Regions from separate parts of the Enterobacter sichuanensis genome, predicted to be linked through region 1. Evidence: predicted binding sites of a transcription regulator. Region 1 holds the regulator's gene; each other region holds the start of a gene.
What was found. Region 1 encodes PurR, which represses purine synthesis genes. Its sites were predicted from a motif close to CANGCAAACGTTTGCNTG; they were not measured.

Region 1 (7,231 bases):
TTGTCGGTCCGCTTAGAGCCGATGGTATGCAGCAGGAAGAGTCCGTCCGGTCGTAAATTACGGTCCACCACCTCAAAGTAGGTGTCGTAGTTTTTCGGTCCTACGTGCTCGAACATGCCCACGGAGACGATCCGGTCAAATTGTTCGTTCAGGTCACGGTAATCCTGCAGGCGGATATCCACATCGAGACCCTGGCAGCGTTCCCGGGCCATTTTTTGCTGCTCGGCCGAAATCGTCACGCCCACCACGCTGACGCCATAGTGCTTCGCCATAAACCAGGCCAGCCCACCCCAGCCGCAGCCGATATCCAGTACGCGCATACCGGGCTGTAACTGAAGCTTCTCGCTGATCAGACGCAGCTTGGCCTGCTGAGCCTCTTCAAGCGTCGTTGCCTCTTTCCAGTAGGCGCAGGAGTATTGCATGAAAGGGTCCAGCATACGGCTGAACAGATCGTTGCCCAGATCGTAATGCTCTTTGCCGACGATCCATGCGCGTTTTTTACTTTGCAGATTAAACAGTCGGGCAGAGGCAACACGCAGGGTGTCTTTGAGATTGCGGGGAAGTTGATTTTCCAGACCGGCGCGCAACACGCTGGCGAAAAAGATATCCAGCCGTTCACACTCCCACCAGCCGTCCATATAGCTTTCTCCCAGCCCTAACGATCCCTCGCGCAATACGCGTTTAAAAAAGTCGGGATGTTTGACCTGGGGATCGGATGGCGAAGATCCGTTAATAGTGATGCCTGCACGACCCAACAGTTCACTGACGATCCGGGACCAGTTGTCGTCCGGAACGCTGACTTCTTCTATACACGATGAACTCATAGCTTCTCCATCACCCTGATGTGATCAGAACCTTCAAACAGCGTAGACGCTTTTTTTGGTTTGTGAGAAATCTCACGGTAAATACCGCGAGGCTAGTATCCGACGTAGAACAGAGGAAGGGAGATAACCCTTGCCGAAATGCCTTCCATGGTAAAACGGGAGCACTCCGGCTCCCGTTAACGCATAATAATTATCGTATTTATCGAACCAAATTTAGTATAGGCCTCAAAATTTGGTGATTCAACAGAAAATTGTTAGCAACCTAATTACTGAAAATTAACATGATATCCGGCGCAATCAGGCATGTGAGGTTTCCACTCCAGCGCCGTTATCCTGCTCACGCTGGGCGGAGGCCTGCATGCGATAGCCCATCACCGCCAGCGCAACGGTTACCAGCATCACGCTGGTGGTCGTCAGCAGCGGCGTGGCAATCAGCGCAGAGACCACCAGGCTTGCCAGGAAGCACAGCCCCAGCTGCAGGGTGTTCTGCAGCGCGGCGGCGCGACCGGTCGCTTGTGGGAAGGGACGGAGCGCCTGCGCCACCACAATCGGGTAGATCGCCCCGTTCGCGACGGCCATGACACAGAAAGGCATCAAAATCTCTGCCAGGCCCGCACCCGGAATAAACCCAACGGCCCAGGTGCCAATAACGCTCAACGCATACAGCACCAGCAGCCATGGCAGCATCTGCTGACCTTCCCATTTCTGCAGCGCTGCGCGGCAGCCGTACCCGCCCACCAGGAACGCGATGGTTTGCGGAACATAGCTCAGCCCGATAGCCGCCGGGCTGTAGCCCATATCATGCAGAATAAACGGCGACCCGGTGAGCCACGCGAAGAAGCTGGCCGAGCAGGCGGCATAGATCAGGACATTACCGCGATACGCTTTGGCGCTCAGCAGGGTGGTGAAGGTGATCGGCTTTGCGTCAACATGTACGTCTTTTTTGTGCGCAGGCTTGAGGGCGAACGCCGGCAACATCAGTACCAGCGTGATGGCAAACAGCGTGGCAAAAATGGCCTGCCAGTCAAAGTGCGCAAGGATCCAGCTGCCCAGCAGCGGCGCGAGGGCAGGTGAGAGCCCCACCAGCGGCATAATGGTGGCGAAAATACGGTTTGTGCGGTTAGCCGGATAGTAGTCGGTGACCAGCGCCTGCCAGGTCACGGCCGCGGCACAGACCCCCACAGCCTGAATAAAGCGCAGCACCAGCAGCCAGGTGGCATCGCGGACCCAGAGCATCCCCAGACAGCCCACGGCAAAAATCGCCAGGCCCAGCAGTAATACCGGTTTACGACCAAAGCGATCCGAGAGCGGTCCCCAGAGCAGCTGTGCGAAAGCAAAACCGGCGAGGAACAAACTCAGGCTGGCGCTGATGGCCGCGGCAGGGGTTTGCAAATCTTCCTGCATCGCGGCAAAAGCCGGCAGGTACATATCGGTGGCCAAAAAGCCCAGCACGCTTAAGCCGCCAAGCCAGACTAAAAAACCTTTCCTGGGTTGCATTATTTTCTTCTCCTGAAGGAGGCAGGTGTACGTTGGCGCTGAGTGTATGTAGTGCAAAGCCGCTTGTGAAACGCTAATATTTGGCGGGTGCATTCAAATTTTTTGCAGGCAGAAAATGTGGTCAGATTATTCTCTTGAAGTGGTCGATGCTGTCGCGCGTAACGGCAGCTTTAGCGGTGCGGCGCAGGAGCTGCACCGCGTCCCGTCTGCTATCAGCTACACGGTGCGTCAGCTTGAGGAATGGCTGGCGGTTCCACTGTTTGAACGGCGCCATCGCGATGTGGAATTAACGCCCGCAGGGGCGTGGTTTTTGAAGGAAGGGCGTTCTGTTATCAAAAAAATGCAGATCACCCGCGAACAGTGCCAGCAGATCGCAAACGGCTGGCGGGGTCATCTTTCCATTGCGGTGGACAATATCGTTAAGCCGGAGCGCACCCGGCAGATGATCGTGGATTTCTATCGACATTTTTCCGATGTCGAACTGCGGGTCTCACAAGAGGTATTCAACGGCGTCTGGGATGCCCTGGCGGACGGAAGGGTGGAGATGGCGATAGGGGCCACACAGGCGATCCCGGTCGGGGGGCGTTACGCCTTCCGTGATATGGGGATGCTGAGCTGGAAATGCGTGGTGGCCAGCGATCACCCCCTGGCGGCGCTGGAAGGACGGCTGAGCGACGATACGCTGCGCAACTGGCCATCGCTGGTGCTGGAGGATACCTCCCGTTCATTACCCAAGCGCATCACCTGGCTGCTGGATAACCAGCGGCGCGTGGTGGCGCCTGACTGGGAATCGTCAGCAACGTGCCTCAGTGCCGGGCTGTGCGTCGCGATGGTGCCCGCTCATTTTGCGCGCCCCAGAATCGATACCGGAGAATGGGTAGAACTGACGCTGGAGAATCCCTTCCCGGATGCGGCCTGCTGCCTCACCTGGCAACAAAATGACGTCTCGCCCGCCATGGCCTGGCTGCTGGATTATCTGGGAGACAGCGAAACGCTAAACCGGGAATGGTTACGGGAGCCAGCATAGCTGGCCCCGTACAAAATTAACGACGATAGTCGCGGAACGGACCATCCGCAACGGAACGGCGTTCGATAAGACGCGGATGAACTTCAATGGACTGCGACTCTTCGCGCTTGTTGACGATCCTGTCCAACAGCATATTGAAAGCCGTTTCACCCAGTGAATCTTTCGGCTGGTGAATGGTGGTCAGCGCGGGGGTAAAGAAGCGCGCGTTACGCACGTTGTCATACCCGATCACCGAAATATCCTGCGGTACGCGCAGACCCAGTTCATCGGCCGCGCAAAGCGCGCCCATCGCCATGATGTCACCCCCGCAGAAAACAGCGGTTGGGCGGTGCTGCTGGGAGACAATCTGCTGCATCGCGCGGTAGCCTGATTCCGGCTCAAAGTCTCCCTGTACGATCCAGTTTTCCGGTACGGTGATCAGCGCTTCTTCCATCGCTTTCATAAAACCGGCCAGACGACCCGCGCCGGTATTGCGCTCCAGAGGGCCCGGGATCACGCCAATCTCACGGTGGCCGCGCTCGATCAGGTAACGACCGGCCATATAGCCGCCTTCAAAGGCGTTATCGATGACGGAATCGGTGAAATCCGCTCGCGCTTCACCCCAGTCCATCACCACCATGGGAATATGGCGATACTCTTCCAGCATCGACAGCACGGATTCCGGGTATTCGGAACACATTACCAGCAGGCCATCCACGCGCTTTTGCGCCATCATCGACAGGTAGGCGCGCTGTTTTTCAATGCTATTCCACGCGTTGCCCAGAATCAGGGTATAGCCTTTCTGGAAGCAGTTTTTCTCTACTGCCTCGATGATCTCGGCAAAATAGGCCGCTTCACTGCTGGTGGCCAGCAAGCCAATGGACTTGGTGTGATTCACCTTGAGGCTACGCGCAACCGCACTTGGTGAGTAGTGCAGCTCTTTGATTGCCGCCCAGACGGCGTTGCGCGTCTCTTCCGCCACAAAGCGGGTTTTGTTAATTACATGTGATACGGTTGTAGTGGAAACGTTTGCGCGTTTTGCTACGTCTTTAATTGTTGCCATTAAATGTCACTCCAGACCATATCCTAAGCTCCTGAAAAACTTGAAGGTAAACGTTTGCCTTCTCTCACCCTTATCACGCAATTTTGAATTGCGGCACGCCGGGAAAACGACACGGGACGTCAGGAGGGGGTCAATGGCCGGTACGCTAATAAATTTAGCGTGGAATTTTGTCCTATCTTGATGAAAAGGGGAAGAGGTAAAGTGGTTATCAGTTTAAATCCAGGAAGATTTTTGACGTAAACTGTGCAAAAATGAGCAGGCTCACTTTTCGTGGGGGGATTAAAAGGAGAAAAATTGATGAGTGCCGATCTGAAGTTTTCGCTGTTCACCACCCTTATTGTGCTGGCGCTGATTGTTGCCGCAGGCCTGACGGCGGCGCTGCACTGATTTACGCGCAGGGAGCGCACGCTCCCTGCGGCTGTTCCAGATTGTTACATCTACGGCAAAAATCTTTTGCCATTTTGTTAACTTCTCATTTTTTGTGATTGATGTCATGCTTTGCGCTTCTTTGTTCTGTGTCACCACATGACACGGCATCCGGAGTTGACGCATGAAAATCAATTTTCCCCTGCTGGCCCTGGCGATTGGCGCTTTTGGGATTGGCACCACTGAATTCTCCCCGATGGGGTTACTGCCTGTTATCGCCCGCGGCGTGGACGTCTCGATCCCTGCGGCAGGCATGTTAATCAGCGCTTATGCCATCGGCGTGATGGTAGGCGCCCCGCTGATGACGCTGCTGCTTTCACACCGCGCGCGTCGCAATGCGCTGATTTTCCTGATGGCGATCTTTACCCTGGGCAACGTGCTTTCCGCCATTTCGCCGGACTACACCACCCTGATGCTGTCACGCATTCTGACCAGCCTTAACCACGGCGCCTTCTTTGGGCTAGGGTCAGTTGTAGCGGCAAGCGTGGTGCCAAAACATAAGCAGGCGAGCGCCGTAGCCACCATGTTTATGGGGCTCACGATTGCCAACATTGGCGGCGTTCCTGCGGCTACCTGGCTGGGTGAAGTGATTGGCTGGCGAATGTCGTTCCTGGCGACGGCCGGGCTGGGCGTGGTCGCGATGGTGGCGTTATTCTTCTCTCTGCCAAAAGGCAGTGCTGGTGAACGTCCTGACGTGCGCAGGGAACTGTCGGTGCTGATGCGCCCGCAGGTGCTTTCCGCACTGCTGACCACCGTGCTGGGGGCAGGCGCGATGTTTACCCTCTACACCTATATTTCACCGGTGCTGCATGACATCACCCACGCGACGCCCCTCTTTATTACCGCAATGCTGGTGCTGATTGGCGTGGGCTTCTCGATTGGCAACTATCTGGGTGGTAAATTTGCCGACCGTTCCGTGAGCGGGACGCTGAAGGGCTTCTTAACCCTGCTGATCGTCATCATGATTGCTATTCCGTGGCTGGCACGTAATGAGTTTGGGGCGGCCGTTGCGATGGTCGTCTGGGGCGCTGCCACCTTTGCCGTGGTACCACCGCTGCAGATGCGCGTGATGCGCGTCGCCCATGAAGCGCCGGGCCTTTCATCCTCAGTCAATATTGGTGCCTTCAACCTGGGCAATGCGCTGGGGGCGGCAGCCGGAGGGGCGGTGATTTCGGGTGGTCTGGGCTACAGCTTTGTGCCGGTGATGGGGGCGATTATTGCCGCGCTCGGCCTGCTGCTGGTAATGATGTCGGGTCGTAAACAGCCAGAAGCAGCCTGCGCTGCAGAGTAAATAAAAAACGCAGAAGGGGAGCCCCTTCTGCGTCTTGCTTACGCGGCGAAGTTCTTCGCCACAAACTCCCAGTTAACCAGTGCCCAGAAGTGCTCCAGGTAGTTCGGACGCGCGTTACGGTAATCAATGTAGTAAGCGTGTTCCCAGACGTCCACGGTCATCAGCGGTTTAGCGCTGGTGGTCAGCGGAGTGCCCGCGTTAGAGGTGGAAACGATAGCCAGTTTGCCATCAGCCTCTTTGACCAGCCACGTCCAGCCAGAACCGAAGTTCTTGATGGCGGCATCGGTGAACTTCGCTTTGAAATCTGCAAAGCTGCCGAAAGTGGCGTTAATGGCGGCAGCCAGTTCACCAGCCGGTTCGCCACCCGCATTCGGCGCCAGGCAATGCCAGTAGAAGGTGTGGTTCCACACCTGGGCCGCGTTGTTAAATACGCCACCCTCTGAGCTGCGGACAATCTCTTCCAGCGTTTTGCCTTCGTAATCGGTGCCCTTGATCAGATTGTTCAGGTTGGTGACGTAGGTCTGGTGATGTTTGCCGTAATGATATTCCAGGGTTTCCGCAGAAATATGCGGTGCCAGGGCGTCTTTTGCATACGGTAGTGCAGGTAATTCGAACGACATTGCTTCTCTCCTTATTGTATTTTGCGTTGCCAATAACCACACAGACAACAGGGACAGGATAGCAAATTGAAAGGCTATGCAAAAGAGGAACTTACCCTGCCACAGATGTGGCAGGGCAGGGGTTAGCGAATGGTTTTCGGCGTCATGACGCGACGGGCGCCGACGTAGTGGCGAACCCAGTAGTCTTCACTGAGAGAGGTGATCTGAATATCCTGGCCACTACGCGGCGACTGGATGAATTTGCCGTTGCCAACATAAACACCGACGTGGTCAGCGGTGCCGCGGCCCTGAGTGCGGAAGAACACCAGATCGCCGTTTTCCAGCTCACCACGGTTAACCGGGGAGGCATCGCGCAGGTGGTACATCTCATTGGCGGTACGGGGAATACGGAACTTGACCAGATCTTTATAGGCGTAATAGACGAGGCCGCTGCAGTCAAAACCGGTACGTGGCGACGTGCCACCCCAGCGATAAGGTTTGCCAATTTGCCCCATCAGTTTGTTC
Region 2 (7,231 bases), 870 kb from region 1:
AACCTGACGTGGCAGGAAAAACGGCCCGATCATAACCTGATTACGGCCGGCACCTGGCCGCCAAAAGCGGGAGAGGTGTCGATGGAAGAGGGGCTGGCGACGCGCCTGAACGTGAAGCCGGGAGACAGCGTCACCTTTACCGGCGATACCCAGGATTTTACCGCGAAGGTGACCAGCCTGCGTAAAGTGGACTGGGAGAGCCTGCGGCCTAACTTCTTCTTCATCTTCCCGCCGGGAGCGCTGGACGGACAGCCGCAGAGCTGGCTCACCAGCTTCCGCTGGGAAAAGGGCAACGGCATGCTCACCCAGCTAAACCGGGAGTTTCCGACGGTCAGCCTGCTGGATATTGGGGCGATCCTGAAGCAGGTGGGGCAGGTGCTGGAGCAGGTGAGCCGCGCGCTGGAGGTGATGGTGGTGCTGGTGACGATTTGCGGCGTGCTGTTGCTGCTGGCCCAGGTGCAGGTTGGCATGCGCCAGCGTCATCAGGAACTGGTGGTTTACCGAACGCTGGGGGCCGGTAAGCGGCTGCTGCGGATGACGCTCTGGAGCGAGTTCGCCCTGCTGGGGCTGGTGGCCGGTCTGGTGGCGGCCATTGGCGCTGAGACGGCCCTGGCGGTGTTGCAGACTAAGGTCTTTGACTTCCCGTGGGAGCCTGACTGGCGTCTCTGGTTGATTCTGCCTCTCTGCGGTGCGGTGCTGCTTTCCCTCTGCGGCGGCTGGCTTGGCACGCGGCTGTTAAAGGGCAAAGCCCTGTTCCGTCAGTTTGCCAGTTGATTTAGCACAGTGACAATTGCGTGTCGGATTTTAATGCCGGCACGCAATGTTTAAATAGCACAAAATGATAATGCCCACTCATTTAGTAGCACAAAACATTAAAAACCCGACCACACAGCCCGATTATTTCCAGTTAATATTCACCAGCTAAATATTTAGCAGCGTGTCTATTAAGGAAAAATAATGACTATAAAAAAATCAGCGCTGGCGGTAACGATCGGCGCGGCAGTGGCATTGACCTCCTTCGCTTCTCAGGCGGAAATCACCGTTCTTAAACAGGATCCTCAGGCGGGTAACCCGCTGAGCCGCCTGAACTTTACCGTTGGCGGCAGTATCCGTCCTCAGTTCCAGAACATGACCGGCGACGACGGTAAAAACAGCTACAAGCGTAACGGCTTTGACGGCGGCACCCGTTTCCGTTTCGCGGCTGATTACTACCTGTTTGATGACATCAGCTGGATCAGCTACTACGAGCTGGGTGTGAATATTCCCGCCCAGTTTAACTGGGATCACCACTACGCCGAAGGTGCGCACGACACCACGCGTCGTATGCTCTACACCGGTCTGAAGAGCGACACCTGGGGTACGCTGACCTTCGGTCAACAGAACAGCGTTTACTATGATGTGGTTGGCGCGAAAACCGATATCTGGGACTACGACATGATCGCTCAGGCGCCAGGTAACGGGATCAACGGCGACTACGACGGTTCTTATCGTTCACGTCAGATGCTGAAATATAAGAAAACCGTGGGTGATGCCGACATCTATGCATCTTACCTGTTTGAAGACAGCGAATACCTGCCGGGCAATGGCCTGCGCTACAAGCGTAAAGGCGGCGGTTCACTGGGTCTGGATTACCACCTGACCACCGATCTGACCTGGGGCGCCGCGTGGAACTACACCCGTGCGGACATGCGTAACCCGGACAACGGCGACAGCAAAACCTATGACCAGAACATCCTCGGTACCGCGCTGAGCTGGACGCCGGATAACTGGACCTTCTCCGCAGGCGGCGGCTGGTATCAGAACTTCCTGACCACCAAAAAAGTGTCTGTGAATGACTACTTCGCCGGTGACGCGTGGGGTATTGAATACTTCGCAGGGTACAAATTCCCAGTCGGTCAGTATGCGGTTAAATCCATCCAGCCTTACTTCATGGGCGACCGTATTGAGTACGTGAACGGCCGTAACTACCAGCGCATCGATAACGGCGTGGGTATCAGCTTCCAGCTGGATTATGGTTTCCGCGTGGATTACGAACACGTGTTCACCTCCAGCACCGACAACCTGGGCGACATGAACCTGGTGCGTCTGCGTTACGACTTCTGAGTCGTTATGTAGGGTGCGGTCTGATGCCCTCACCCTGACCCTCTCCCACAGGGAGAGGGGACAAACATTAAAAACGGCAACCCTGGTTGCCGTTTTGCTTTTACCTCGGCACCCGGCTTTATTTTTCAGCGATCAAGCCACTCAGCAATCTCTTCGTACGTCCCGCGATAGACAATCTTCTCCGCCTTTTTCTCCAGCTGATAGCCGTACATCGGGTCGTAATAGTCCTTTAACAGCGGCACAAGCCAGCTGAAGTGCGCGTCAGTGCTGCCAGTACGTTGCTGTTCCAGCAGCGCGGAATCTAACAGCGCGGTGAACTCAGCATACCGCTGCAGCCCCAGACGGCGGCGAATGGCGAACAGGCCGTGGTGCAGATATTCACTGTATTCTTTCCAGCCCGCCTCCTCGCCGTATGCGGCTGAAAAGTCCGCCCACATATGATCGAAATACTCTTCGCGCAGGCGCTCAAGCCGAATATCGAACGGGTCCTCTACCACGACGACAGGGGCTTCAGCCATGCGGTCGCGCAGGCATTCCGGCAGATGGTTAGAGCCAATCATCCTGCCTTCATCTTCCAGCACCCAGCGCGCAGCGTCTTTTTTCAGCAGCTCGACCGCAAGGTAATTTTCGAAGCTTGCCTGGGAAAGTTGCGGCGTCAGCGTGCGGCCAAAGGATGAACCGCGATGGTGCGCCAGTCCTTCCAGATCGATTCCCTGCGCGTGCTGCTGCACCAGCAGCGTTTTACCGTTTCCGGTACAGCCGCCGATGAGCACCATCGGTTTTTGTGACTGCTCGAGGGTCACCTGAATCGCTGTCTGACGCAGGGCCTTATAGCCGCCGCGGATCAGCGGGTAATCGACACCCGCCTCTTTCAGCCAGGCCTGCGAGATATGTGAGCGCTGGCCACCGCGCGCGCAGCAGAGAAAACCCTCAGGATGGGCAAGGCTGGCGTCGCGCCAGGCGTTGATACGGGCCTCACGCGTGTCGCCATGCACCAGGCTATGGCCGAGCGCCAGCGCGGCCTCGGGCCCCTGGCGTTTATAGCAGGTGCCTACGGCGGCGCGTTCGTCGTCGTTCATCAATGGCAGGTTAAGGGCGGCAGGCATCGCGCCCTGGGCAAATTCGATCGGCGCGCGAACGTCGATTAAAGGGGTATCAGACGCGAGGATCGCGCGATAGTCCGTTCCATCGTTCATGGTTTTTCCAGAAGAAAACTGAGCAGCAATGGGCGGGAATTGTACGCCGGGGAAGGGGAAGGTCAACTCCCCGGCGGGGATGTCTTACCTGAGCTTTGATTGCGCCCAGACAATGCCGCTCGCGTATTCCGGCGGCAGGAGAGGGATCAGGGCTTCCAGGCTGGCGCTCAGGCGGCCTGCGTCGCTGTCGTTCAGGTTCAGGTGACCCACTTTACGACCCGGACGAACCTCTTTGTCGTACCAGTGCAGATGCACCAGCGGCAGCTTCAGCCAGTCATAGTTCAGATCGGTGCCGATCAGGTTGATCATCACCGACGGGCTGTTTACCACTGGCTGCGGCAGCGGCAGGTCAGTGATGGCGCGCAGATGCAGTTCGAACTGGCTGATGGAGGCACCGTTTTGCGTCCAGTGGCCGCTGTTATGCACGCGCGGCGCGAGTTCGTTAATCAGCAGACCAGACGGCGTGACAAAACACTCCATCGCCATGACGCCCACATAACCGAGTTCGTGCATGATGGCAGAGAGCATCTCTTCCGCCTGCGCCTGCTGGTCAGCACTGGCGTGCGGGAAGGCGACGCTGGTGCGCAGAATACCGTCCTGATGCAGGTTATGCGTCAGCGGGTAAAAGACCGTACGGCCATCATGCCCGCGCGCGCCAACCAGCGACACTTCACCGCTGAAGTTAATGCCCTGTTCAACGATGCACTCGCCGTAGCACTCATCCGGCAGCTCGGCGGTGTCGTTCGCACGCAGACGCCACTGGCCGCGGCCATCGTAGCCACCCACGCGGCGCTTCACGATCGCCAGTTCGCCCAGCATCGCGAAGACATCATTCCACTCGCTTTTATCGGACAGCAGCTGCCACGGCGCGGTCGGCAGGCCGAGCTTGTCGAACAGCTGCTTTTGCGTCAGGCGGTCGGCAATGATCGGGAACACATCGCGATTAACAAAGGCGTTATGACGCGCCAGTTCGCGGGTCAGCGCCGTCTCCGGCCAGCGTTCGATCTCGGCGGTAATCACGCTCTGGTGGAACGGGACGGCTTCAGGTTCCGCATCCAGCCCGACGGGCCAGACGGCAATACCCAGCGGTTCACCTGCCTGGCGCAGCATCCGGCCTAACTGACCGTTACCGAGGACGCAAACCTGCTTCATGCCGCACCCCGCGGGTCCGGATTGTCGAGCACCTCATCGGTCTGAGCTTTACGCCAGTCCGCCAGACGCTGATGCAACGCGCTGTCGTGCGTCGCCAGAATCTGCGCGGCCAGCAGGGCGGCGTTGGCGGCACCCGCTTTGCCAATCGCCAGCGTGCCGACAGGAATACCACGCGGCATCTGGACGATGGAGTAGAGGCTGTCGACACCACTCAGCGCGGCGCTTTGTACGGGAACGCCCAGTACCGGCACCAGGGTTTTGGCGGCAATCATGCCCGGCAGATGTGCTGCGCCGCCCGCACCGGCAATGATCACCTCATAACCGTTCTCTTCGGCGCTTTCGGCGAAGCTGAACAGTTTATCTGGTGTACGGTGCGCGGAGACCACTTCTACATGGTGCGGAACATTCAGGATGTCAAAGATTTCGGCGGCGAACTGCATGGTAGCCCAGTCGCTTTTGGACCCCATCACGATGGCGACACGCGCCGGATTATTGCGGGAAGACATGCGTCTTAAAACTCCTGTGGTGCGAAACACACTGCTTTCGAGGGCACAGAGAATAGCATGTTATACGTGCAAGGAAAACGGTTGCGTGGCTGAGAAATAGGCAAAAAGACGAGAAGCGGTTAAAACGGGAAAGCGATCAACTCCACACCTTCCGGGGTGACTTTAACCATAGACCCTTCGCTGTGCCACGCGCCTAATACCACGCGGTGGGCGGGCTCGCCGTTGGCAATAAGTGAATGCACGTCAGGCCGATGGGTATGACCGTGGATCAGCCACTGGACGCGGTGCTTTTCCATCACGTTCACCACCGCCTGCGGGTTAACGTCCATGATGGTCATGGATTTGCTGCTGTTGGCGGCCTTACTACCCGCACGCATTTTCGCGGCGATGCGATTGCGGATGAATAACGGCAGGGCAAGGAACAGCGTTTGGATCCACGGGGTGTGAACTTTGGCGCGAAACGCCTGATAGCCTGTATCGTCGGTGCAGAGCGTATCGCCGTGCATGATCAGCACCTTGCGGCCATAGAGGTTGAGCACCTGCTCTTCCGGCAGCAGCGTCATGCCGCTTTCGCGGGCGTAGCGCTTGCCGAGCAGGAAATCACGGTTTCCGTGGATGAAGTAGCAGGGGACGCCAGAATCCACCAGCGCCTTGATGGCCGCCGCCATTTCACGGTGTAGTGGGTTCGGGTCATCGTCGCCAATCCAGGCTTCAAAGAGGTCGCCGAGGATGTACAACGCATCCGCATGTCGGGCTTCACCCGCTAAAAAACGCAGAAAACCGGCGGAGATCGCCGGTTCTTCTGTTTGCAGATGCAAATCTGCAATAAAGAGTGTCGCCACGAATTACTCGCTGACGGTCACGCTTGTAATCACAACGTCTTCTTTCGGAACGTCCTGATGCATGCCGCTGCGGCCGGTAGAAACGGCTTTGATCTTGTCAACCACGTCCATCCCTTCAACCACTTCTGCGAAGACGCAGTAGCCCCAACCCTGCAGGCTTTCGCCGGAGAAGTTCAGGAAGTCGTTGTCAGCCACGTTGATGAAGAACTGTGCGGTCGCAGAGTGAGGCGCCTGAGTACGGGCCATCGCCAGCGTGCCACGGGTGTTTTTCAGGCCATTGTTCGCTTCGTTTTTGATCGGCTCTTTGGTGGCTTTCTGATGCATGCCAGGTTCGAAACCGCCGCCTTGGATCATAAAGCCGTTGATCACACGGTGGAAGATGGTGTTGTTGTAGAAACCTTCGCGGCAGTAGTCCAGGAAGTTTTTAACTGTTTCAGGCGCTTTGTCATCAAAGGTTTTGATTACGATATCGCCATGATTAGTGTGGAAAGTAACCATTTTTGCATCCTGTTCCGTTATTGTGGTACGTCGACCCGCGTTCGGGTCATATATAGGGGCTTGTTATAGCATAACCACAGGATGCGATCACCTTGCATTGTGTGCTGCTTCAGGTTTGAATTACGGGTAGAATAGCCGGTTTTCAACCACACACGTGTTTACATGGAATCTTCGATGTTAAAAATCTTTAATACAATGACGCGCCAAAAAGAGGAATTTAAACCTATCCATGCCGGGGAAGTCGGCATGTACGTGTGTGGAATTACGGTTTACGATCTCTGTCACATTGGCCATGGCCGCACCTTCGTCGCCTTCGATGTGGTTTCGCGCTACCTGCGTTTTCTCGGGTACAAACTGAAGTACGTGCGTAACATCACCGACATCGACGATAAAATCATTAAGCGTGCGAATGAGAACGGCGAAAGCTTTGTCGCGCTGGTCGATCGTATGATCGCCGAGATGCACAAAGACTTCGACGCCTTAAATATTCAGCGCCCGGACAGCGAGCCGCGCGCGACCCACCATATTCACGAAATTATCGAGATCACGGAAAAGCTGATTGCGCGCGGTCACGCCTATGTGGCGGACAATGGTGACGTGATGTTCTCGGTGCCGACTGACCCGACTTACGGTTCGCTTTCCCGTCAGGACCTGGACCAGCTGCAGGCTGGCGCCCGCGTTGACGTGGTTGACGTGAAGCGTAACCCGATGGACTTCGTGCTGTGGAAGATGTCCAAAGAGGGCGAACCAAGCTGGCCGTCCCCATGGGGTGAAGGCCGTCCGGGTTGGCACATTGAGTGCTCGGCGATGAACTGCAAACAGCTGGGCAAACACTTCGACATCCACGGCGGCGGTTCTGACCTGATGTTCCCGCACCACGAAAATGAAATCGCGCAGTCCACCTGCGCCCACGGCGGCGAGTACGTGAACTACT
Region 3 (7,231 bases), 1.9 Mb from region 1:
GATCTGGGCGTGGGGGAAACGGTCTACGGTCTCGGTGAGCGCTTTACCGCCCTGGTGCGCAACGGTCAGCGGGTCGATACCTGGAACTGCGACGGCGGCACCAGCACCGAGCAGTCCTACAAAAATATCCCGTTCTACCTGACCAATCGCGGCTACGGTGTGCTGGTCAACCATCCGGAAAACGTCTCTTTCGAAATTGGCTCGGAGAAAGTCTCCAAAGTGCAGTTCAGCGTTGAAGGGGAATACCTGGAGTATTTCGTGATCGACGGCCCGACGCCGAAAGAGGTGCTGAACCGCTATACCCGCTTCACCGGGCGTCCGGCGCTGCCGCCGGCGTGGTCGTTCGGCCTGTGGCTGACCACTTCGTTTACCACCAACTACGACGAAGCCACGGTAAATAGCTTTATCGACGGGATGGCCGAGCGCGACCTGCCGCTGCACGTCTTCCACTTCGACTGCTTCTGGATGAAGGCCTTCCAGTGGTGCGACTTCGAGTGGGACCCGGTAACCTTCCCGGATCCGCAAGGGATGATCCGCCGCCTGAAGGAGAAAGGACTGAAGGTCTGCCTGTGGATCAACCCGTATATCGGCCAGAAGTCACCGGTCTTTCAGGAGCTGAGAGAGAAAGGCTACCTGCTCAAGCGCCCGGACGGTAGCGTGTGGCAATGGGACAAATGGCAGCCAGGACTGGCGATTTATGACTTTACCAACCCGGACGCGTGTCGGTGGTATGCCGACAAGCTGAAAGGCCTGGTGGATATCGGCGTCGATTGCTTCAAGACCGACTTTGGCGAGCGTATCCCGACGGACGTGCAGTGGTTTGACGGATCCGATCCACAGAAAATGCACAACCACTACGCCTTCATCTATAACGAGCTGGTGTGGAACGTGCTGAAAGAGACGGTGGGCGAGGAAGAGGCGGTGCTTTTTGCCCGCTCCGCATCCGTCGGCGCGCAGCAGTTCCCGGTGCACTGGGGCGGAGACTGCTATGCCAACTACGAATCGATGGCGGAAAGCCTGCGCGGGGGGCTGTCGATCGGTCTCTCCGGTTTCGGGTTCTGGAGCCACGATATCGGCGGGTTCGAAAACACCGCTCCGGCGCACGTCTACAAGCGCTGGTGCGCGTTTGGTCTCTTCTCCAGCCACAGCCGCCTGCACGGCAGCAAATCCTACCGCGTGCCGTGGGCGTACGATGACGAGTCTTGCGACGTGGTACGCCACTTCACCGAGGTGAAATGCCAGCTTATGCCGTATCTGTATCGTCAGGCGGCGCTAGCCCGCGAGTTCGGCACGCCGATGCTGCGGGCGATGATGCTGGAATTCCCGGACGATCCGGCGTGTGATTACCTCGACCGTCAGTACATGCTGGGGGATGCGATGATGGTCGCGCCCGTCTTCTCTGAGGCGGGTGACGTGCAGTTCTACCTGCCGCAAGGACGGTGGACGCACCTGTGGCATAACGATGAAATCGAGGGCAGCCGCTGGCATAAACAGCAGCATGGCTTCATGAGCCTGCCGGTTTACGTGCGCGACAATACCCTGCTGGCGCTGGGCAACAATAAGCAGAAGCCGGACTATGCGTGGAATGAGGGGACAGCTTTCCAGCTGTTTAACCTGGGCGATGGCATCACGGCAGTGAGCGAGGTACCTGCGGTGGACGGTTCTGTGGCGTTTACGCTGAAGGCGTCACGTCAGGGCGACACCGTGACCTTTACCGGCACGGGTGACGCGCGAAACTGGTCGGTCTGCTTGCGCAACGTGCCGGAGGTGAGCGGCGTGAAAGGCGGTTCACCGGCGGGAAGCGAGTGGGGCGTGGTGGTGAAAGCCCAGGGGGATGAGGTGGTGGTTTACTTCTGAGCCGTAAAAATGCCCGGTGGTACTTCGCTTACCGGGCCTACGGGATCGAGTAGGCCGGGTAAGGCATAGCCGCCACCCGGCTTGTTTATTGCACCGGTGTTGAAACTACACCACCCGTCATGGTCTGCTGCACCTGCTGTTTATCCATATTCACCGCATTCAGCTTGCCGTTGACCGTCGGCTTTAAGGGCGCACTGGCCTGCACGCTGCCGCTGGCGGTGAGCTGAACATTGCCGTCGCCCGCAATCGGCAGCGCCGGCCAGCCCCACTGCTGCAGGATGTTGAGCGGCACGCCGCGTCCGTTCAGGCTCACGGTTGTCTGTCGCTGGGGAAGTTGTGAAACCGTCGCGGTCGCCTCAAGTATCCCTTTCTCGGTAAACGCGCTCAGGTCGGTAATATTCACCGTGGCGGCGTTAGCGTTTAGCGCCAGCGACGGACGACGCACGTCCACACGGTTAAAGGTGGCCGCCGCGCCGTTGAGAGTTGCGCTGCCGCCCCAGACGCCCCACTGGCGATCTTTTACCAGCTGCAGGTTTGCGCCATAGCCATCCAGAGAGGTGATCTGCCACGGGAAGGCAGGATCGATGTCGATTACCAGGTTGCGGCTCAGGCCGAATTTTTGCAGCGTGACGCTGTTCAGCCATTCCGGCAGTGGCGCCATCCACAGCGCTTTCCAGTTCTGCGGCAGGGTGTATTCCAGCCCGGCGATGGCGACGTCGTCCAGCACCAGCGCTTTGCCGTCGCGCAGCCAGTTACCGGAGGTACGCACCATGCCGCCTTCCCAGCGGGAGGTGAACTGGCGTAGCGCCACGCCCTGTGGGGAGAATTCCGCATTCAGGATCGGGTCGAAGAGATGCAGAGAGCCGTAAATGAACTCGCTGGCGTTCATGGACAGGCGGCCTTCCTGGCTCTGCCAGTCGCCTTTGCTCAGCGTCAGGTTGCGCAGGCTTAAATCCAGGTCCGTTACCGCCCAATCCGGGCCCTGCAGCCGGGCGTCAGTAACGTCCAGACGACCAATCTGCAGAGAAGGGATGGTCGTCAGCGGGGCGAAGAACGCCATCAGCGTTTTATCGCTCTGCAGGCGGATCTCGTTCAGACGCAGGGTGTCGATAATCCAGCTGCCGTCGGCGTTGCGCAGGGCGGAGCCGGTGAGTGAGCCGCGTGCCATATCGGCACCAATGGTGCTCAGCACCACCTCTTTGCCGTTAAGCTGGCCCTCGATCAACACGTTGGTGGCCGGCACTCCGTTCAGGGTCAGCGAGCCGGCGCTCATCTGGATCTGCGCGCTTTTACCCAGCACGTTGCCTGCTTCCGGCTGCCACGGGCTGACGCCCCCTGTCACCTTCTGCGCGCTCAGATCCCATTCGGTATTGGGGCTGTTAAACGCCATATTGTTCAGCTGCAGACGGTCCGCCTGCAAGGGCAACGGCGCGGTTTGCGGGGAGAGATTCAGCGTACCGTCGAACAGGGTGATGGTGTCCATATGCAACGGATCGGTGAGCTGGCGGCTGCTCAGGCCAATATCGACTTTTTTGGCAACCAGGGTGGCGGGTTTACCGTCCCGACCGAAGGTGACGTTTTCCAGAATGATGTGGGAAGGCGACGAAAAGCGGTGGTTCATTTTGTCGAAACTGAGTTCGTAGTCGGTATTCACCGTCACCCAGCTGCTGACCTGAGTCGCGCCCCAGCGGGTCTGGAGGAGAATATAGAGCGCCAGCAGCACAATGAGCAGGGCTACCAGAAGATAGACGAGCAGCTTTCCAATAAATTTCATGGTCTTCCATCCCGCAAAACGCACATAGAGGAGTTATGCACGATTTATGCGCAATCCTCAAGGCGGGAATGGTGTAAAGAGATGTCACGGCAGGCATTGACAGCCTGCCGTGAGGACGATCAGTTTTTCTCTGGCGGGAAAACGAGGTTCAGCACGATAGCGGTGATACCGCCCGCAGCAATGCCGGAAGAGAGCAGGTTTTTCACCCAGTCCGGGGCAAACTGCAGGATCAGCGGCTGCTGAGAAACGCCCAGACCGACGGCCAGCGACAGGGCGATAATCATGATCGCGCGACGGTTCAGTGGCTCACGGGAGACGATGCGCACGCCGGAAGCCGCGATGGTGCCGAACATCACCAGCGTCGCGCCGCCCAGCACCGGCTCAGGGATGTGCTGCACAAAGCCACTGACTGCCGGGAACAGGCCGAGAACGATCAGCATCAGCGCCACCACGAAGCCGACGTAGCGGCTGGCCACGCCGGTGAGCTGGATCACGCCATTGTTCTGGCCGAAGCAGGAGTTCGGGAAGGTGTTGAACACCGCGGAGACAAACGAGTTCAGGCCGTTCGCCAGCACGCCGCCCTTCAGACGCTTCATATACAGCGGGCCGGAAACCGGCTGTTCGGAGACGTCGGAGGTGGCGGTGATATCGCCGATGGTCTCCAGAGAGGTGATCATAAAGACCAGCATCAGTGGCAGGAGCAGACCCCAGTCGATGCCCAGGCCGTAGTAGAGCGGTGTCGGGACGGTGATCAGCGCGCTGTTGGCTGGCGCGGTGTTCTCCGGCAGCATGCCCAGCGCCCACGCCAGCAGATAGCCCGCCGCCATGGCGATCACCAGCGAGGCGACGCGCAGGTAAGGGTTACGCTGACGGTTAAGCAGAATAATGATGGCCAGTACGACGCCCGCCAGCAGCAGGTTTTTCGGTGCGCCAAAGGTGTGGTCGCTCATTGCGGCATAACCGCCGCCGATGGAGGTGAGGCCCACCTGAATCAGTGACAGGCCGATAATCATTACCACCACGCCGGAAACCAGCGGCGTGATGACGCGACGCGCCAGATGCAGCACGCGGGAGATCACCATCTCCGTGCAGCTTGCCAGCATCAGGGTGCCAAACAGCGCCGCCATCATGGTCGGGACATCCGCACCGCCGGTTTTCAGGGCTGTACCGCCCATGATCAGCGGCGCCACAAAGTTAAAGCTGGTGCCCTGAATCGACAGTAAACCCGACCCCACCGGCCCCCACGCTTTAATCTGAATAATCGAGGCCACGCCGGAGGCGAAGAGAGACATGCTGATGATGTGCTGCGTATCCTGCGCCGGTAAGCCGAGCGCCTGACAAATCAGCAGTGCCGGGGTGATCACCGCAACAAACATCGCCAGAAGATGCTGGCAGGCAGCGAAAAGCGTCTGCGGCAGCGGCGGGCGGTCTTCAAGGCGGTAAATCAGTTCGCTATTTTGCTTCTGCGCAATCGGTTGCGCATCAGGCGACTCTATGGTGTTAACGGACATCGGCGGCAATCCCACGGTGGAAAAGCGGGCATTTTATCTGACCACCTGGTAAAAGCAAACGATTGCCAGCAAAAAAAGACAAGAAAATCTGCCGCTGTTAGCAGGATTTCTACATCCGAGAAGGAAAAAAAATTACACTTTTTGCGCCGGGAGCTCATGAAGAGCGCAAACCGGCCCAGGATAACGCCGCGTGTGTATGGAACACGCGCAAAACAGGAGCCTTCTATGATTCATCTCGATACGTTGTCGACCCTTGTTGCCGCAACGCTGGTCTTGCTGCTTGGTCGTAAGCTGGTACATAGCGTTTCCCTTCTGAAGAAATACACCATCCCTGAACCTGTCGCCGGCGGCCTGCTGGTGGCGCTGGCCCTGCTGGTGCTGAAAAAAAGCATGGGCTGGGAAATCGATTTTGATATGTCCCTGAAAGATCCGCTGATGCTGGCCTTTTTTGCCACTATCGGCCTCAATGCCAACCTGGCGAGCCTGCGGGCGGGCGGCAAAGTGCTCGGCGTATTTTTGATTGTGGTGGTCGGGCTGCTGCTGATGCAAAACGCCATCGGTATCGGGATGGCGACGCTGCTGGGGCTGGATCCGCTGATGGGGCTGCTGGCAGGGTCAATTACGCTGTCTGGCGGCCACGGCACCGGGGCGGCGTGGAGTAAATTGTTTATCGAGCGCTATGGCTTTGAAAATGCGACGGAAGTGGCGATGGCCTGTGCCACCTTTGGCCTGGTGCTGGGGGGGCTGATTGGCGGCCCGGTGGCGCGTTATCTGGTGAAGCACTCCACCACGCCGGACGGCAGACCGGACGATGAGCTGGTCCCGACCGCCTTTGAGAAGCCGGACGTCGGGCGCAGCATTACCTCACTGGTGTTGATTGAAACCATCGCGATGATTGCCATCTGCCTGACCGTGGGCAAAGTGGTTGCGCAAGGGCTGGCGGGCTCCGCGTTTGAGCTGCCGACGTTTGTCTGCGTGCTGTTTATCGGGGTGATCCTCAGCAACGGTCTGGCGCTGATGGGCTTCTACCGCGTGTTTGAACGGGCGGTCTCGGTGCTCGGCAACGTCTGTCTGTCGCTGTTCCTGGCGATGGCGCTGATGAGCCTCAAGCTGTGGGAACTGGCCTCGCTGGCGCTGCCGATGGTGGCCATTCTGGCGGTGCAGGCCCTGTTTATGGCGCTCTATGCCATGTTCGTCACCTGGCGCATGATGGGTAAAAACTACGATGCGGCGGTGCTGGCGGCGGGGCATTGCGGATTTGGGCTCGGGGCAACGCCAACGGCAATCGCCAATATGCAGGCGATCACCGAGCGATTCGGGCCATCGCACATGGCGTTTCTGGTGGTCCCGATGGTCGGGGCATTCTTTATTGATATCGTCAACGCGCTGGTGATTAAGCTGTACCTGATGTTGCCGATGTTCGCCTGAAGTCAGGCGTTGGAATAGCGTTCGGTTTCCGGCATCCAGCGTTCAATTAATGCTGCCGCCTGTTCGGGGTAGCGTTCATGAATATGGCGGGCGAGGCGCTGAACTTCCGGGATCATGGCCTGATCGCGTAGCAGGTCCGCGACTTTGAACTCCGCGTTCCCCGTCTGGCGGGTGCCCAGCAGTTCACCCGGGCCACGGATCTCCAGGTCTTTTTGCGCAATCACAAAACCGTCGTTGCTGTCGCGCAACACCTGCAACCGCATCTGGGCTGTTTTCGAGAGCGGGGCTTTGTAGAGCAGGACGCAGTGGGACGCCACCGCGCCGCGGCCAACGCGCCCGCGGAGCTGGTGAAGCTGGGCAAGGCCCAGACGCTCCGGGTTCTCGATGATCATCAGGCTGGAGTTTGGCACGTCCACGCCCACTTCAATGACCGTTGTTGCAACCAGTAAATGCAGTTCCCCCTGCTTAAACGACTGCATCACCGCCTGTTTTTCAGCAGGCTTCATTCGCCCGTGAACCAGACCCACGTTCAGTTCCGGCAGCGCCAGCTTTAACTCTTCCCACGTGGCTTCTGCAGCCTGCGCTTCCAGCAGTTCAGACTCTTCAATCAGCGTACACACCCAGTAGGCCTGACGTCCTTCATGCGTACAGGCATTGCGCA
Region 4 (7,231 bases), 1.8 Mb from region 1:
GACCGCCAGCTCGCGGGAATAGCCGTGGTTCCACTCGGCCACCATTTCGTGCTGAGTGTGCGGGGCGTTAACCAGCGGGTTATCTTCCAGCGTCCACTCGCCGTCCTGCACGCGATCGATCTCCATGCGGATGGCCAGCATCGCGTCGATAAAGCGGTCCAGCTCGGCTTTGCTTTCGGACTCCGTTGGCTCCACCATCAGCGTGCCCGCTACCGGGAACGACATGGTTGGCGCGTGGAAGCCGTAGTCGATCAGGCGCTTGGCGATATCCAGCTCGCTGATGCCGGTCTGCTCTTTCAGCGGACGAATATCGAGGATGCACTCGTGCGCCACGCGACCGTCACGGCCGGTATAGAGGACCGGGAAGGCCGACTTCAGTCGAGTCGCAATGTAGTTGGCATTCAGGATCGCCACCTGGCTTGCTTTTTTCAGCCCTTCCGCGCCCATCATGCGAATGTACATCCAGCTGATTGGCAGGATAGAAGCGCTGCCGAACGGTGCCGCAGAGACCGCCCCCTGACGGGTCAGCATGCCTTCAATCTGCACGACGCTGTGGCCTGGGACAAACGGCGCCAGGTGCGCTTTCACCCCGATTGGCCCCATGCCCGGACCGCCACCGCCGTGCGGAATGCAGAAGGTCTTGTGCAGGTTCAGGTGCGACACGTCCGCGCCGATAAAGCCCGGAGAAGTAATGCCTACCTGAGCATTCATGTTCGCGCCGTCGAGGTATACCTGACCGCCGAACTGATGCACCACTTCGCACACTTCACGGATGGTCTCTTCGTACACGCCGTGGGTGGACGGATAGGTCACCATGATGCAGGAGAGCTTGTCGCCTGCCTGCTCGGCTTTCGCACGCAGGTCGGCCAAATCGATGTTGCCGTTCTTATCGCACGCCACGACCACCACTTCCATGCCCGCCATCTGAGCGGAGGCCGGGTTGGTGCCATGCGCGGAGCTTGGGATCAGGCAGATATCGCGGTGCCCTTCGTTACGGCTTTCATGGTAATGACGGATGGCCAGCAGGCCCGCGTATTCACCCTGCGCGCCGGAGTTCGGCTGCATGCAGAGCGCGTCGTAACCGGTCAGCTTCACCAGCCAGTCGGAAAGCTGATTGATCATCATATGATAGCCTTCCGCCTGCTCTGGCGGGCAGAACGGGTGCAGCTCGGCAAACTCAGGCCAGGTGATTGGGATCATCTCTGCCGCGGCGTTCAGCTTCATGGTGCAGGAGCCCAGCGGGATCATCGCCTGATTCAGCGCCAGATCTTTGCGTTCCAGAGAGTGCATGTAACGCATCATCTCGGTTTCGCTGTGGTAGCGGTTAAAGACCGGGTGCGTCAGGATCGCGTCATTACGCAGCATGCTGTCCTGAATGGAGCGGCTGTCGAGCGCAACCTCTTTGTCGAGCGCGTCAATGTCCAGACCGTGCGCGTCACCCAGCAGCACGTTAAACAGGTTGAGAATATCGTCGCGGGTGGTGCTTTCATCCAGCGTAATGCCGACGGCGTTGTGGATGTCGCTGCGCAGGTTGATCTCTGCGGCATTCGCGCGAGCCAGCACTGCCGCTTTATCCGCCACGTCCACACACAGCGTGTCGAAGTAGTGGGCATGGCGCAGTTTGAGGCCTTTCTGCTGCAGGCCGCAGGCCAGAATATCGGCCAGACGGTGAATGCGGCTGGCAATGCGTTTCAGGCCAGCCGGGCCGTGGAACACGGCGTACAGGCTGGCGATGTTGGCCAGCAGCACCTGCGAGGTACAGATGTTAGAGTTCGCTTTCTCGCGGCGGATATGCTGCTCGCGAGTCTGCATCGCCATGCGCAGCGCAGTGTTACCGGCAGCGTCTTTTGAAACGCCGATAATACGGCCAGGCATGGAGCGTTTGAATTCATCTTTCGCGCCGAAGAACGCCGCATGTGGGCCACCGTAGCCCATCGGCACGCCAAAGCGCTGTGCAGAGCCGAAGACAATATCCGCCCCCTGTTTACCCGGGGCCGTCAGCAGCACCAGCGCCATAAAATCGGCGGCAACGCTGACCACCACTTTACGGGATTTCAGCTCGGCAATCAGTGCGCCGTAGTCGTGAACTTCACCGGTGGTCCCCACCTGCTGCAGCAGCACGCCGAAGACGTCCTGGTGATCCAGCACTTTATCAGCGTCGTCGACAATCACGTCAAAGCCGAAGGTTTCCGCTCGGGTACGCACCACGTCCAGCGTCTGCGGATGAACGTCCGCCGCCACGAAGAAACGGTTAGCATTTTTCAGCTTGCTGACGCGCTTCGCCATCGCCATGGCTTCGGCAGCCGCGGTAGCTTCATCCAGCAGAGACGCGGAAGCGATGTCCATTCCGGTCAGATCCAGCGTCACCTGCTGGAAGTTCAGCAGCGCTTCCAGGCGACCCTGAGAGACTTCTGGCTGATACGGGGTATAGGCGGTGTACCAGCCCGGGTTTTCCAGCATGTTTCGCAGGATGACCGGCGGCAACTGCACGTTGGTGTAGCCCATGCCAATGTAAGACTTAAAGCGCTTGTTGAGGCCGGCGATAGCCTTCAGCTCCGCCAGTGCGGCGAACTCCGTGGTGGCTTCACCCACCTGAGGCGGTGTGGCAAGCTGGATGTCTTTTGGCACAATCTGGCCGATCAGTGCGTCTAATGAATCCGCGCCAACCGTCTTCAGCATCTCCTGCTGTTGCTGAGCATCCGGCCCAATGTGACGTTCAATGAAGGCGCCACGGTTTTCAAGCTGGCTTAAAGTCTGTGTCATGAGCGATGGTTCCTGAAACGTGCAGTGAATGTGTTTTCTCCCTCTCCATGAGGGAGAGGGCTGGGGTGAGGGTGTCGTCTGTTCCCCTCACCCTACCCTCTCCCCAAAGGGGAGAGGGATAATGGCTTACTCGTCTTCTAACAGGGCTTCGTACGCGGTCGCATCCAGCAGCGCGGCAACCTGCGATTCGTCGCTGGCTTTGATCTTGAAGATCCAGCCGCCTTCATAAGGCTCGCTGTTGACCAGCTCCGGGGAGTCGTTCAGCGCGTCGTTGACAGCGACAATTTCACCGCTTACCGGTGCGTAGATATCGGATGCCGCTTTGACGGACTCCGCCACCGCGCAGTCGTCGCCCGCGCTCACGGTCGTGCCCACGTCAGGCAGGTCAACAAACACCATGTCGCCCAGCAGCTCTTGCGCATGCTCGGTGATCCCGACGGTGTAAGTGCCGTCCGCCTCTTTGCGCAGCCACTCGTGTTCTTTGCTGTATTTCAGTTCTGCTGGCACATTGCTCATTGAAGTTCTCCTGATAAAAATAGTTAGGCGACCGGCTTACCGGCGCGAACAAAAATCGGTTTGGTCACGTTGACCGGCATTTCGCGGTTGCGGATTTGCACCACCGCCGTTTCGCCAATGCCTGCCGGCACGCGTGCCAGTGCAATACTGTAGCCCAGCGTCGGGGAGAAGGACCCGCTGGTGATCACGCCTTCACGCGGATTGCCGTCAGCATCGGTAAAACGCACCGGCAGCTCGCCGCGCAGTACGCCTTTTTCCTTCATCACCAGGCCAACCAGCTGTTCAGTGCCCTTCTCGCGCTGCATCTCCAGCGCTTCACGGCCAATAAAGTCACGGTCAGCCGGTTCCCATGCGATGGTCCAGCCCATGTTAGCGGCCAGCGGAGAGACGCCTTCATCCATCTCCTGACCGTAGAGGTTCATGCCTGCCTCCAGGCGCAGCGTATCGCGCGCGCCAAGGCCAGCCGGCTTCACGCCCGCTTCCACCAGCGCACGCCAGAAATCAGCGGCCTTCTCGTTCGGCATCGCAATTTCGTAGCCTGCTTCGCCGGTGTAGCCGGTGGTGGCGATAAACAGATCGCCCGCCTGCACGCCGAAGAACGGCTTCATGCCTTCAGTGGCTTTACGCTGCTCATCGTTGAACAGAGACGCGGCTTTCGCCTGCGCGTTCGGCCCCTGCACGGCAATCAGTGACAGATCGTCACGGACGGTGATGTCGATGGCATACGGTTCGGCGTGTTGGGTGATCCAGGAGAGGTCTTTTTCGCGGGTGGCGGAGTTTACAACGAGGCGGAAGAAATCTTCGGTGAAGTAATAAACGATAAGGTCGTCAATCACGCCGCCAGAGGCATTCAGCATGCCGGTATAGAGCGCTTTACCCGGCGTTTTTAGTTTGGCGACGTCGTTTGCCAGCAGATAACGCAAAAACTCCCGGGTGCGGCTACCGTGCAGATCGACAATCGTCATATGGGACACGTCGAACATACCGGCATCGGTGCGCACCGCGTGGTGCTCATCAATCTGCGAGCCGTAGTGCAGCGGCATCATCCAGCCGTGGAAGTCCACCATGCGGGCGCCGCATAACACGTGCTGTTCGTACAAAGGAGTCTGTTGAGCCATCTTGTCCTCGTTGAAAAATTCACCGTGAAACCCGGTATCGGCCCCGTTATCAGGCCCGACGCAAACGTTCTCTTTTACCTGAACTTACCACCGAAACCGGCGGTTAACCATAAGGTAAAACGGGTCATCACATTAGCTTATGACCAAAAAACGCTGAAAAGCCTACAGAGTTATTCACTGGAAAAATGCGATTAACCCCGCACAAAATTAACATCGCGCTAACAGGATTTAGCACATGGTGATATTTCATGCGGAAAAACGGGCTGAATTTCCGTAACCCGAAAAACGCGGCATTAGATTATCTAATGCGAAAAATGGCGTGAAATTAGAATATTTCAAACGAGGAAATTTCCCCGGCGCAGAGGCCGGGAAAATAAAGTGTGACGGGGGTCTAAATTAGCGTAGCCAGTCCGGCAGGTCGTTCAGACCCATCGCCTGACGAAGGAGTTGGGGTTTAACACCCGGAAGGGTATCGGCAAGCTTGAGGCCAATGTCGCGCAGCAGTTTTTTCGCCGGATTGGCCCCGGCAAACAGTTCGCGGAAGCCCTGCATGCCCGCCAGCATCACCGCCGCGCTGTGCTTGCGGCTGCGTTCGTAGCGACGCAGATAGAGATGCTGACCGATATCTTTCCCTTCGCGATGCAAACGACGCAGCTCTTCTACCAGCTCCGCCGCGTCCATAAAGCCAAGGTTAACCCCCTGCCCGGCCAGCGGATGAATGGTATGCGCTGCATCCCCCACCAGCGCCAGACGGTGCGCCGCAAACTGGCGCGCGTAACGGCCAGTTAGCGGGAACACCTGCCGCTCGCTCTCAAGCGTGCACAGGCCAAGGCGGTTATCAAACGCCACGCACAGCGCCTGGTTAAAGGCGTCCGGCGTCGCCTCATGCATCTGCAGGGCTTTCTCCGGCACCAGCGACCAGACAATCGAGCACAGGTGCGGATCGGCAAGCGGCAGGAACGCCAGTATGCCGTCGTTGTGGAAAATCTGCCGCGCCACGCCGCCGTGCGGCTCTTCGGTGCGGATCGTCGCGACCAGCGCGTGATGACGGTAATCCCAGAAGGTCAGCGGGATATCGGCTTTATTACGCAGCCAGGAGTTCGCCCCGTCAGCCCCCACCACCAGACGCGCGGTCAGCATGTCGCCGCTTTGCAGGGTAATAAATGCCTCGTTTTCCCCCCACGCCACCTGCTGGATTTGCGCGGGTGCCATCAGGGTGACATCGCTACAGGACTGCGCTTTTTGCCACAGCGCATGATGAATAACGGCATTCTCAATAATGTGGCCAAGGTGGCTGTAGCCCATGCTTTCATCATCAAAAGCAATATGACCAAAGCTGTCTTTGTCCCACACTTCCATGCCGTGATAGCAGCTGGCGCGCTGCGCCACGATATCCGGCCAGACGCCAAGGTGCGTCAGCAGCTTTTCGCTGGCCGCATTGATTGCCGAGACGCGCAGTTCCGGCGGCGCATCCTGGGCTACCGGCTGGGGCTGCTTTTGTTCCAGCACCGCCACGCGCAGGCCGCTGCCCTGTAAACCACAGGCCAGCGCCAGTCCAACCATACCGCCGCCAACGATAGCGACATCAACATTTTGCACGGTGATAACTCCTTAACGCGCGACCCAACCAAGAGTCCGCTGCGCCAGCACGTCACGTGCCGGTATGAATAGTTCCATCGCCATCAGCCCGAGGTTGCGGCCCGCAACCAGCGGCGCCCAGCGATTGGCAAACAGATGAACCAGGCCATCGGTGACACCGATTGTCGCCTCTTTATCCGCCTGGCGTCGTTTCTGGTAATGGCTGAGCACCTGATATGCGCCACAGTCTTTTTGCTCGCCCCACGCCTGCGAAAGCGTTTCTGCCAGACTCATCACGTCGCGTAATCCAAGGTTGAAACCTTGCCCCGCAATGGGGTGCAGCGTCTGCGCGGCATTACCGACCAGCGCCAGACGATGGGAAATGGACTGCGACGCGGTGGTTAACGAAAGAGGATATACCGTCCGCTTGCCGGCATGGGTAATGCGCCCCAGCCGCCAGCCAAACGCCTTTTGCAGCTCGGTACAAAAACGTTCGTCTGACCAGGCCTTAACCTCTTCCGCCTTATCCTGCGGGTGACACCAGACCAGAGAACAGCGACCGTTCGACATCGGCAGCATCGCCAGCGGACCATGCTGCGTAAAGCGTTCAAACGCCCTGCCGTTGTGTTCTGCAGCAGTAGAGACGTTGGCGATAACCGCCACCTGCCCGTAAGGCTGCTGGCGCCACTCCACGCCACACTGGGTGCCGAGCGCCGAGCGCGAACCGTCTGCGGCAACCAGCAGTTGGCCATCCAGCACGGTGCCGTTTTCCAGCGTCACGCTGACCGACGCTTCACTGCGGCTTACGCTTGCCACGCGTGCCGGACAATGCAACGTCACGCCCTGCGCATCCTGAAGCAGGCGGAACAGACGTAAACCCACATCGTGTAGCTCAACGACCTGACCCAGGGCATCAATACGGTAATCCTGCGCCTCCAGCGTGACAAAGCCAGCATGGCCGCGATCGCTGACGTGAACAGTACCGATCGCCGTGGCACGGTCGGCTATCGCCTGCCAGATACCAATACGCGCAAGCTGCTGACAGGTTCCCTGCGCCAGCGCAATGGCGCGGGCATCAAAACCGGGGTGATTCGACGCCTCTGGCGCAACGGCTTCCACCAGGTGCACCGGAAGCTGGCCCTGCGTCAAATGCGAAATGGCCAGCGCCAGCGTGGCCCCGGTCATGCCGCCACCCACGATGATCACGCTCATGCGCGCGCCGCTGCCATCAGCGCCTCGATATCGTCAGCGTTTTT

Region 2: the regulator PurR is predicted to act here: its motif matches at 5,028-5,045, upstream of purE (5-(carboxyamino)imidazole ribonucleotide mutase).
Region 3: the regulator PurR is predicted to act here: its motif matches at 5,194-5,211, upstream of gltS (sodium/glutamate symporter).
Region 4: the regulator PurR is predicted to act here: its motif matches at 4,455-4,472, upstream of gcvT (glycine cleavage system aminomethyltransferase GcvT).

Annotation. Positions count from the first base shown of each region.
Region 1 is NZ_CP027986.1:2,005,397-2,012,627, forward strand. It holds gene cfa (cyclopropane fatty acyl phospholipid synthase) at 1-824, opposite strand, end outside; gene punC (purine nucleoside transporter PunC) at 1,122-2,321, opposite strand; gene punR (DNA-binding transcriptional activator PunR) at 2,437-3,348, shown strand; gene purR (HTH-type transcriptional repressor PurR) at 3,365-4,390, opposite strand; gene cydH (cytochrome bd-I oxidase subunit CydH) at 4,688-4,777, shown strand; gene C1N69_RS09645 (MFS transporter) at 4,941-6,107, shown strand; gene sodB (superoxide dismutase [Fe]) at 6,146-6,727, opposite strand; gene C1N69_RS09655 (C40 family peptidase) at 6,850-7,231, opposite strand, start outside.
Region 2 is NZ_CP027986.1:1,136,085-1,143,315, forward strand. It holds gene ybbP (putative ABC transporter permease subunit YbbP) at 1-774, shown strand, start outside; gene C1N69_RS05260 (porin) at 958-2,103, shown strand; gene mnmH (tRNA 2-selenouridine(34) synthase MnmH) at 2,229-3,299, opposite strand; gene purK (5-(carboxyamino)imidazole ribonucleotide synthase) at 3,384-4,451, opposite strand; gene purE (5-(carboxyamino)imidazole ribonucleotide mutase) at 4,448-4,957, opposite strand; gene lpxH (UDP-2,3-diacylglucosamine diphosphatase) at 5,077-5,799, opposite strand; gene ppiB (peptidylprolyl isomerase B) at 5,803-6,297, opposite strand; gene cysS (cysteine--tRNA ligase) at 6,472-7,231, shown strand, end outside.
Region 3 is NZ_CP027986.1:70,170-77,400, forward strand. It holds gene yicI (alpha-xylosidase) at 1-1,857, shown strand, start outside; gene C1N69_RS00380 (AsmA family protein) at 1,943-3,631, opposite strand; gene xanP (xanthine/proton symporter XanP) at 3,751-5,142, opposite strand; gene gltS (sodium/glutamate symporter) at 5,368-6,570, shown strand; gene recG (ATP-dependent DNA helicase RecG) at 6,573-7,231, opposite strand, start outside.
Region 4 is NZ_CP027986.1:3,855,305-3,862,535, forward strand. It holds gene gcvP (aminomethyl-transferring glycine dehydrogenase) at 1-2,763, opposite strand, end outside; gene gcvH (glycine cleavage system protein GcvH) at 2,890-3,279, opposite strand; gene gcvT (glycine cleavage system aminomethyltransferase GcvT) at 3,303-4,397, opposite strand; gene ubiI (FAD-dependent 2-octaprenylphenol hydroxylase) at 4,794-5,996, opposite strand; gene ubiH (2-octaprenyl-6-methoxyphenyl hydroxylase) at 6,009-7,187, opposite strand; gene pepP (Xaa-Pro aminopeptidase) at 7,184-7,231, opposite strand, start outside.